Regions from separate parts of the Pseudarthrobacter sp. C1 genome, predicted to be linked through region 1. Evidence: predicted binding sites of a transcription regulator. Region 1 holds the regulator's gene; the other holds the start of a gene.

Region 1 (4,534 bases):
GGGGCAGAACCGTCCTTCAGGGCACGGTGAGGAAGTCGATGACTTCTTCGACCCTCCCCAGCAGCGAGGCTTCCAGGTCGGCGTACGTTCGGACGGCGCCGAGCAGTTTCTGCCAGCCAAGCCCGACGTCCTCCTTTGTGGCATGGGGCCAGCCGAACGCTGCGAGGATGCCGGTCTTCCAATCCTGCCCGCGCGGCACTACCGGCCACTGCTCAATGCCCAGGACCGCGGGCCGGATGGCCTGCCACACGTCCACGTAAGGGTGACCCACAATCAGGACGTTCCCTGCAGCTCCCGGCGAGGCCATGACGGCGTCCGCAATGCGGGATTCCTTGGAATCCGGCACCAGGTGGTCCACCAGGACGCCGAGGCGCCTGCCCGGTCCGGGCCTGAACGCTGCGACGGCCCCCGCCAGGTCATCAATGCCGTGCAGGGGTTCGACGACGATGCCCTCCACGCGCAGGTCGTCTCCCCAGACCTTTTCCACCAGTTCGGCGTCGTGCTTTCCCTCCACCCAGATCCGGCTGGCCTTGGCCACCTGTGCCCGCTGGCCGGCGACGCGGACGGACCCGGAGGCGGTCCGGCCGGCGACGGCGCCGGCGGCCTGCCGCGGGGCCGGGGGCAGGAGCTTGATGGCCCGGCCTTCGAGGAGGAATCCGAAACCAAGCCGGAAGGACCGGGATTTACCGCGCCGGTCCTCCAGGGCAACCACGTGCATGCCGCCGGATTTTTCCACCCGGGTCACGGCGCCCACCCAGCCGGACTGGACGTCCTCAAGGACCATTCCCCGTTCAACGGGAACCTCGGGCAGTTCAGTCTTTGCGGGAGCGGACAAGTCGCGTGGGCCCCAGTTCTGGTACTGCATGGTTTCACTCCGCCTAGCGTTCGGTCACAGGTCCGGATTTCGCCCGGAGCGGTACCAATGCTAGCAACGGCGGGAGTCATAATAGACTGTTAGCACTGAGGCATGTCGAGTGCTAACCCTTGAGGTGGCACAGCGCGGGCGGCGCGGCCGCCCCGAACCCTGGATGGAGGTGGAGTGTGAGCGAGCCACGCAAACTTGAAGTGCTGCGTGCAATCGTGGAGGACTACGTCCACTCCCGGGAACCCGTCGGGTCCAAGGCCCTGGTGGAGCGGCACCATCTCGGTGTGTCCAGCGCAACGATCAGGAACGATATGGCCGCCCTGGAGGAAGAGGGCCTGATCACCGCTCCGCACACCAGCGCCGGACGTATCCCCACTGACAAGGGTTACCGGCTGTTCGTGGACCAGATCTCGGCGGTCAAACCGCTGTCCCAGGCCGAGCGCAGGGCCATCCAGTCGCTGCTGGAAGGATCTGACGACCTCGACGACGTCCTTGACCGCACGGTCCGCCTGCTGTCGCAGCTGACCAACCAGGTTGCCGTGGTCCAGTATCCGCACCTGAGCCGGGCACTGGTCCGCCATATCGAGTTCGTCCTCCTCGCGCCGCGCAAGGTGCTGGTGGTGCTGATCGCCAACAGCGGCAAAGTGGAACAGCGCGTTATCGACGTCGGCCAGGACCTGGGGGACGACGCCCTCGCCACCCTGCGGGCACGGTTCCTTGGCTCCCTTGCCGGCACTCCGCTGAACCAGCTCGCCCAGTCCCTGCCGGCAGTGGTGGCCACAGCCGGCCCGGGGCAAAGGCAGGCCGCCCATGCCCTCGCCGTCGGCCTCGAAGGCCTGGCCCAGAGCAGCAGGGAAGACCGCATGGTCATGGCGGGCACCGCCAACCTTGCGCGTTCCAACGTGGACTTTCCGCTCAGCATCGGACCGGTCCTGGAAGCACTCGAGGAACAGGTGGTCATGCTCCGCCTGCTGAGCGAAATGGCGCAGGACCACCGCGGGGTGGCTGTCAGCATCGGCCGCGAGAATCCCTACGACGGCCTTGCCGAGGCGTCCGTCGTTGCCACGGGGTACGGTCCGGACCACATTGCGAAAATTGGTGTCCTGGGACCAACCCGGATGGACTATCCCACCACCATGGCCGCAGTCAGGGCCGTTGCCCGCTACCTTTCGCGGATCCTGGGACCCTGACGTTTTCCCGTTCCCGGGCATGCAGATCATTTCCCGCAGTCCAACTGCAGGCAGTACAACAAGGAAGAGATACGAACTTTGAGCAGCCACTACGACGTCCTTGGAGTCTCACCGGAGGCCACGGGAGAAGAGATCAAGAAGGCCTACCGCAAGCTGGCGCGCACGCTCCACCCGGACGTCAACCCGGGTGAGGACGCGTCGGACCGCTTCAAGGCCGTGACCCACGCCTACGAGGTTCTTTCGGACCCGCAGAAGCGCCGCGTCTACGACACCACCGGCAACGAGAACGGCACGGACAACGGCTTCGGCGGAGGCAGCTACGCCGGCCAGGGATTCGCGTTCCAGGACATCTTCGACACCTTCTTCGGGGCCGGCGGAACAACGGGCCCGGCTTCCCGCGTCAGGCGCGGCCAGGACGCACTCATCAGTGTCCGCATCGAACTCCGCGACGCTGTCTTCGGCGTCAACAAGAAGCTGGAAGTGGACACGGCCGTCACGTGCCCCACCTGCGAAGGTTCGTGCTGCCGGCCGGGAACCCATCCGGAACGCTGCGACATCTGCGGCGGCAGCGGCCAGGTCCAGCGTGCCGTGCGCTCCATCCTGGGACAGGTCATGACCGCCGCCCCGTGCGGTACGTGCGAGGGCTTCGGCACCGTCATCAAGGACCCCTGCAATGAGTGCAGCGGCCAGGGACGCATCCGCAGCCGCCGTTCGCTGACCATCAAGGTTCCCGCCGGCGTAGCCACCGGAACCCGCATCCAGCTTTCCGGCCAAGGCGAAGCAGGTCCCGCCGGCGGTCCCGCCGGCGACCTCTACGTCGAGATCCGCGTGAACAACGACGCCACCTATGTCCGGGACAACGACGACCTCCACGCAACCCTGCACCTTCCCATGACCGCTGCAGCCCTGGGCACCGAGGTGAGCCTGGAAACGTTCGACGGACCGCAGGAGATCGACGTCAAGCCGGGCACCCAGTCCGGCGAGATCATCACCCTTCGCGGACTTGGCGTGACCCACCTTCGCGGGTACGGGCGCGGCGACCTGAAAGTGCACCTCCAGGTCGAGACTCCCGCCAAGCTGGACGCCGCGCAGGAGGACCTCCTGCGTCAGCTTGCCAAGATGCGAGGTGAACAGATCACCGAGGGCAAGCTTGCGGCCAGCGGGGGCATGTTCGCCAAGCTCCGGGACCGGCTCGGTAACCTGTAGCGGTGAGCAACCCGGTCTTTTTCACTCCTCCCGGTTCCCTTGACCAGCTGGTGGCGGGGGAAGTCTTTGTCCTGGAGGGGCCCGAGGCGCGGCACGCCGTCACGGTGAAGCGGCTTGCCCCGGGCGAGCCCGTTGACATCGTGGACGGCGCCGGGACGCGCATGAGCGGAAAGGTGCTTGCGGCGTCCCCCTCCGGGCTGGATGTTGAGTGCTCCTCCGTGGCCGTTGAGCCGCAGCCGGTAACAAGGCTGGTGCTGGTACAGGCGCTGGCGAAGGGCGACCGCGACGAACTTGCCATTGAGACGGCAACTGAACTCGGGATCGACGCCGTCATACCCTGGCAGTCCGAACGGTCCATCGTCCGCTGGAAAGGCGACCGGGCCGCGAAGGCCCACGCCAAATGGCAGTCCGTGGTCACGGCAGCCGCCAAGCAGGCGCGCCGCGCCTGGGTTCCCGAGGTGCGGCCCGTCGTCGACACCGCCGCGCTGGCCGGCCTCGTGGAGGCCGCAGGGCTTGCCGTCATCCTGCACGAGGACGCGGTTAGGCCCTTGCGGACAGTGCTGGAAGCGTGGCAGCGCGGCGGAACCCCAACGGAACCCCGCGAAGTCTTCCTGATCGTTGGGCCGGAAGGCGGCATCAGTCCCCGGGAAGTAACCCGGCTCTGCGGCAAGGGTGCTGTCACGGCCCTGCTGGGGCACCATGTGCTGCGCTCATCCACCGCCGGCCCCGCCGCCGTCGTGCTTGCCAGCGACGTCCTGGGCCGCTGGGCGGCGCATGCTGCCGAGCCTGCCGGTTGAGCAGGCCGCCGAAGCTGCAGCGTGCGGGCTAGCGGACTTTGAAAGCCCGCGAGTCCTCGTTCTGGTCCGGCTGCCCGTCGGCGCCGGCCTGGGCCACGCGCAACTCGTAGTCGCCGGAAGGCAGCGTGAGGGCAAGCGTGAAGATCCCTCCCTGTCCGGGCTGGGCGGAGGCCGTTGTTTCTCCGGTGAGGAACGGTACCTTGTTGCCGTCCTGCTCCGCCCGCTGGATCTGCCAGCGCAGCTTGCTGCCGGCCAGGGTGCTGCGGCCGGTGATCTTCACGCTTCCGTCGGCAATTTCCACATTTTCCTGCGGATCGATGATCCAGACGGGCGCCACCATGCCCGCGCCCCTCGTCATGAGGTCACCCAGCTGGATGTGGTCGAAAGCAACGTAGTCCGTGTGCCCGTCCACCAGGATCCGCACCCGGATCTGCTGCCCGGAGTCAATGAGCCCGGAGCTGGCCGCAGCGGCCGTG
Region 2 (4,534 bases), on a different contig from region 1:
AATTCACTGGATTTATGACCGGTGTGAGGCAAGCCACGGCCTAAGTAGTCCCTCCGGGACCTCTTCAGACGTCAAGGCAAACGAGCGGTGGTCGGCCCATTCACCGTTGATGTGGAGGTAGCGCGGCCGGTAGCCTTCGTCCCGGAACCCGAGTTTCTCCACCACCCGGAGGCTGGGTCCGTTCTCTGGCCTGATGTTGATTTCCATCCGGTGCAGGCCCAAGGTCTTGAAGCAATGGTCCGTCACCATGGCGACGGCGGTGGGCGCGATGCCGCGGCCCGCACAGGCCTGGTCCACCCAGTAGCCGAGGGTTGCCATCATGGCCGAGCCCCAAACGATCGACGATACGGTCAGCTGGCCAACAATGGGCGGCTTGACGCTGCCGGGCCGCCTCTCGGTGATGAGGAAGGGCAAAGCCGTTGCCTGGGCCGCCTGCGCCTTCAATGACCGGACCATCTGCCGGTAGTCCGGCAGGCCGCCGGATGGATCCGGGTTGGATGCTTCCCACGGCGCCAGCCACTGGCTGTTGCGGGACCTGACTTCCGTCCATTCCTTCTTGTCCCGGTACCGGATGGGCCGCAGGACCAGATCCCCGCATTCCAGGGTCACGGGCCAGATGGGACCAGGGCGCATGGCGCTACTTGGACAGGCCGGCGGTGAAGCCGGGCAGCCATTCCCGCAGGCCGGGGCCGAGGTCCTCGCTGTCAATGGCCAGCTGGACGCAGGCCTTGAGGTAGCTGAGCTTGTCCCCGGTGTCGTAACGCCGCCCCCGGAACACGACGCCGTAGACACCGTGCCCTTCGCCGTCACCGGTGGCCAGTTCCTGGAGGGCGTCTGTCAGCTGGATTTCGCCGCCCCGTCCCGGCCCGGTGCGCTCAAGGACGTCGAAGACGGCCGGATGGAGTACGTAACGGCCAATCAGCGCCAGGTTGGAGGGCGCTTCCTCCGGGCTCGGCTTCTCCACGAGCCGGTTGACCCGCACGTATGATTCGCCGTCGATCGGTTCGATGTCAGCGCAGCCGTAGGCGCTGATCTGCGAGGGTTCCACTTCGATCAGCGCGACGACGGAACCACCGGTTTTGGCCTGGACATCAATCATGGTGCTGAGCAGTTCGTCCCGGGCATCGATCAGGTCATCGCCCAGCAGCACGGCGAAGGCTTCGTCGCCAACGTGCTGCTTCGCGCGGAGTACGGCATGGCCCAGTCCGTGCGGGTCCCCCTGCCGGACGTAGTGGATGTCACCCAGGTTGCTCGCAGCCTGGATGGACGCCAGCTTCTCGGTATCCCCCTTGCCTTCAAGGGCGGACTCCAGGGACGGCACACGATCGAAGTGGTCTTCCAGCGCCCGCTTGTTCCGCCCGGTGATCATCAGGACATCGTTGAGGCCGACGTTCACGGCTTCCTCAACCACGTACTGGATGGCAGGCTTGTCCACAACGGGAAGCATTTCCTTGGGCATCGCCTTGGTTGCCGGCAGGAACCTGGTGCCAAGTCCGGCGGCAGGAATGACAGCTTTGCGTACTCTCGGATTACTGGTAGTCACCGGACTAATCTAACGTCAGCGTCAAGCATTCAGTAATCAGGGGATGGCCGACGCCATGCGGCAGCTACGGAGGAAACACATGACGCTTGAGGATTCAAAGGCGGCCAAGGACGAGATACGTGCTGCCCATCGCCGCCGTCGTGCTTTACTTACGCTCCAGGAGCGGCAGGATGCCGGGGAAGCCTTGGCGAAGCACGGGGCAGCGTGGGCAGATTCGGTAACCCGGGGGAAGGCAGCGACGGTCTGCGCCTACCTCGGAGTCGGGGCGGAACCGCCCACGCTGCCGCTGATCGCGGCCCTCCACGACGCCGGCCACAAAGTCCTGCTTCCCGTCTGCGAGCCGGGGCGGGAGCTGAAGTGGGTCTTCTGGGCGCCGGGCGTCGATCTGGTCAAGAGCAGGTATGCCCCCATCCTGGAGCCCGTGGGGACACGGCACGAAATTGAGGTGGCCGGGGAAGCTGCCGCCCTCTTTATCCCTGCCACCGCGATTGACCTCGCGGGCAGCAGGGTAGGCCAGGGCGGAGGCTACTACGACAAGTTCCTGGGCCACCTCGAATCAGCCGGGAAGCACATTCCGCTGGCCGCGGTGATCTACGACGGGGAACTGCTGCCTGCCGGCAGGATTCCGGTGGAGGCATTCGACCGGCCGGTGCCTGGCGTCGTGCTTCCCTCCGGGTTCCGGAGCCTGGCGGACGCCGCCTGACCGGGGAAGTCCCCGCGTACGAGGATGGTAGAATTAGCACTCAGGCCCTGCGACTGCTAATGGACATCCATAATCCAGAGGCAGTCCGGGACCTCTCGTTTGCCCAAGAGGAGGAGCACCAGTGCCAACGTATGCGTACGCCTGCAAGGATTGCGGCCATGCCTTTGACATCGTCCAGTCGTTCTCGGACAGCTCTCTGTCGTCGTGCCCTGAGTGCCAGGGTACCCTGCGCAAGAAGTTCAACAGCGTGGGCGTTGTCTTCAAGGGTTCCGGCTTCTACCGCACAGACTCCCGGGATGCCAAGGGCAGCACGGCTTCTGCCGCTCCCGCTGCCTCGGCGGCAACGCCTGCGGCAACGCCTGCGGCTGCACCAGCTGCTCCGGCTCCGGCTGCTGCCGCCAGCTGATCCACGTTCCGCGGTCCAGGCTGCTGCCTGGCAGCTGACTGCGTTGTCCACATAGCTGCCGGCGCCCCTGCCGCGGCCGCCATGCGCGGCTTTAGCGTGGGCACATGCCTGCACACGGACAGCAACACCGGGTTGTATCAAGCGCGTCGCACGGACCTGGGCTCCCCGGGGCTTTACGGCGCAGTGGCGCCCACGGCGGGAGCCGCGCCGCCGGCCACAACGCACGCCGCCGCCCGCCGGCCCGCTTTGCCTCCTGGCTGAGCCGCAACAGGCGGCTGGCCGCCGCGCTGCTCCTTTGCGCCGCAGCCGCCATCACCGTCCAGCAACTTACGCCGGCACCGGTCTACACGGTGCCTGCGCTCGCCGCAGCCCGCGACCTTCCCGCCGGCACAGCCATGGCGGCTGCGGACCTCGCCTCTGTCCAGGTACCGCCGGGCATGCTGGCCGACGGATTCCTCAACGGACCGGGCGAGGCGGCCGGGAAACAACTCGCGGCGCCGCTGCGCAAGGGACAGCTGCTCACGGATGCCCAACTGCTTGGTCCGGGGCTGCTCGCCGGCACTCCCCCAGGGTCAGCGGCTGTTCCCCTTCGCATGGCGGATCCATCGTCCATCCAGCTCGTCTCCCCAGGGCAGCTCGTGAACGTGGTGCTAACGGCAGCCGGCGGCTACGACCAGCAGGAGCCACCGGAGGTCCTGGCTTCAGGGGTTCCGGTGTTGTGGACTTCCGGTCAGGGCGGGCAAGGCGGCCAGTGGCTGGGCACGGCGGAGACGGACGGACTCATAGTGGTGGCCGCCAATCCGGAACAGGCGGTTCGGCTCGCCGGCGCCTCCACCCAGGGAAAGCTGTTTTTCGTCCTGGTGGGGCCGTAGCCCTGCGAGCGATGGTCCGGGCCGGCGCGCAGCCACAGCGCCAGCCTCCACGGACGCAGGCTCCTGCCCCGGCTGCGATCCTGCCTCAGCCCCAGTGCGGGGGTTTCTGTTCCTTCAGCCACGCATCGTGGTCGTCGTCTTCGCGGTCGCCCCAGCCCCGGGCTTCGTCTTCCGCCGCCTTGTTCGGCAAGGCAGACGTGCCCGGCAGGGCGGCCGTGCCCGGGGTGGATGCGCTGCCGGGAACGGGGCCGCCCTCCTGGTCCTGCCCGGCTGCAGCTTCTGCGGCGACGGACGGCTCGGTGTCCGAAGAGTCGTTCTTCTCGTGATCCGGGGCCATGGCACCCGCCTCCTTGCTGTCCAGGCGTTCGGCCTGTGCTGGTTCATGGTCCGATGCCGCGCGCCGGGACACGGCATCGATTCCGTTGAGCGCCTGGTCCACGTCGTCGTCCAGGAAGGCGATGGATGTGGACGTCCGCCCGGAGAGCGCGTTCTTTTCGAGGCCGAGGTATCCTGCGATGCGGTCGGCGCAGGCGGACGGATCCGTGAACACCTCGATGGTCCACAGCGGCATGTAGCGCCAGCCGAGGCGCTCCAGCAGCTGGGGGCGCAGCCGGCTCCGCTCCCGGACGCTCAGGGCGCGGTACTGTTCGGTGCCATCCGATTCAATCGCCACAGGCCAGGGGAGGTCGGCATCCTCCTGGCCCATGGTGCTCAGCGGATCTGCGGCAGCCACCACGTCGATGGCGCCGTCATACTGGTGCCACACCCGGGCGCCCCGGGCGCGCAGGCGGTCTCCAAGGTCAGCCACCAGAGGATCGGCCCCAAGGGCCTGCTCGCTGGCCGCGGCCCGCGAGGCCGGAGTTCCGAGGTCCGTGTTTCCCGCAATCTCACGGTCAAGGAGCGAGTAGAGGTCCACGGCGCCGTGCGTCAGCCTGGTGTGGTCCAGGTCCTCGGGCCGGAAGCAGGTGAGAACGTGCATCGACCTGCGGGCGCGGGTCATGGCCAGTGCG

What was found. The regulator HrcA, encoded in region 1, represses chaperone genes, less so after heat shock. The targets are predictions, from matches to a motif close to TTNGCACTCGNNNNNNNCGAGTGCNAA.
Region 2: a site for HrcA is predicted at 2,280-2,306, ahead of U7114_RS04525 (FmdB family zinc ribbon protein). Genes of this name have one in related genera too.

What each region holds. Positions count from the first base shown of each region.
Region 1 covers NZ_JAYESK010000004.1:280,534-285,067, forward strand. The annotation lists gene U7114_RS08925 (DUF3097 domain-containing protein) at 17-865, opposite strand; gene hrcA (heat-inducible transcriptional repressor HrcA) at 1,042-2,055, shown strand; gene dnaJ (molecular chaperone DnaJ) at 2,134-3,261, shown strand; gene U7114_RS08940 (16S rRNA (uracil(1498)-N(3))-methyltransferase) at 3,264-4,058, shown strand; gene U7114_RS08945 (GerMN domain-containing protein) at 4,087-4,534, opposite strand, start outside.
Region 2 covers NZ_JAYESK010000002.1:400,612-405,145, forward strand. The annotation lists gene U7114_RS04510 (GNAT family N-acetyltransferase) at 13-633, opposite strand; gene galU (UTP--glucose-1-phosphate uridylyltransferase GalU) at 638-1,543, opposite strand; gene U7114_RS04520 (5-formyltetrahydrofolate cyclo-ligase) at 1,623-2,246, shown strand; gene U7114_RS04525 (FmdB family zinc ribbon protein) at 2,368-2,652, shown strand; gene cpaB (Flp pilus assembly protein CpaB) at 2,757-3,524, shown strand; gene U7114_RS04535 (DUF4011 domain-containing protein) at 3,610-4,534, opposite strand, start outside.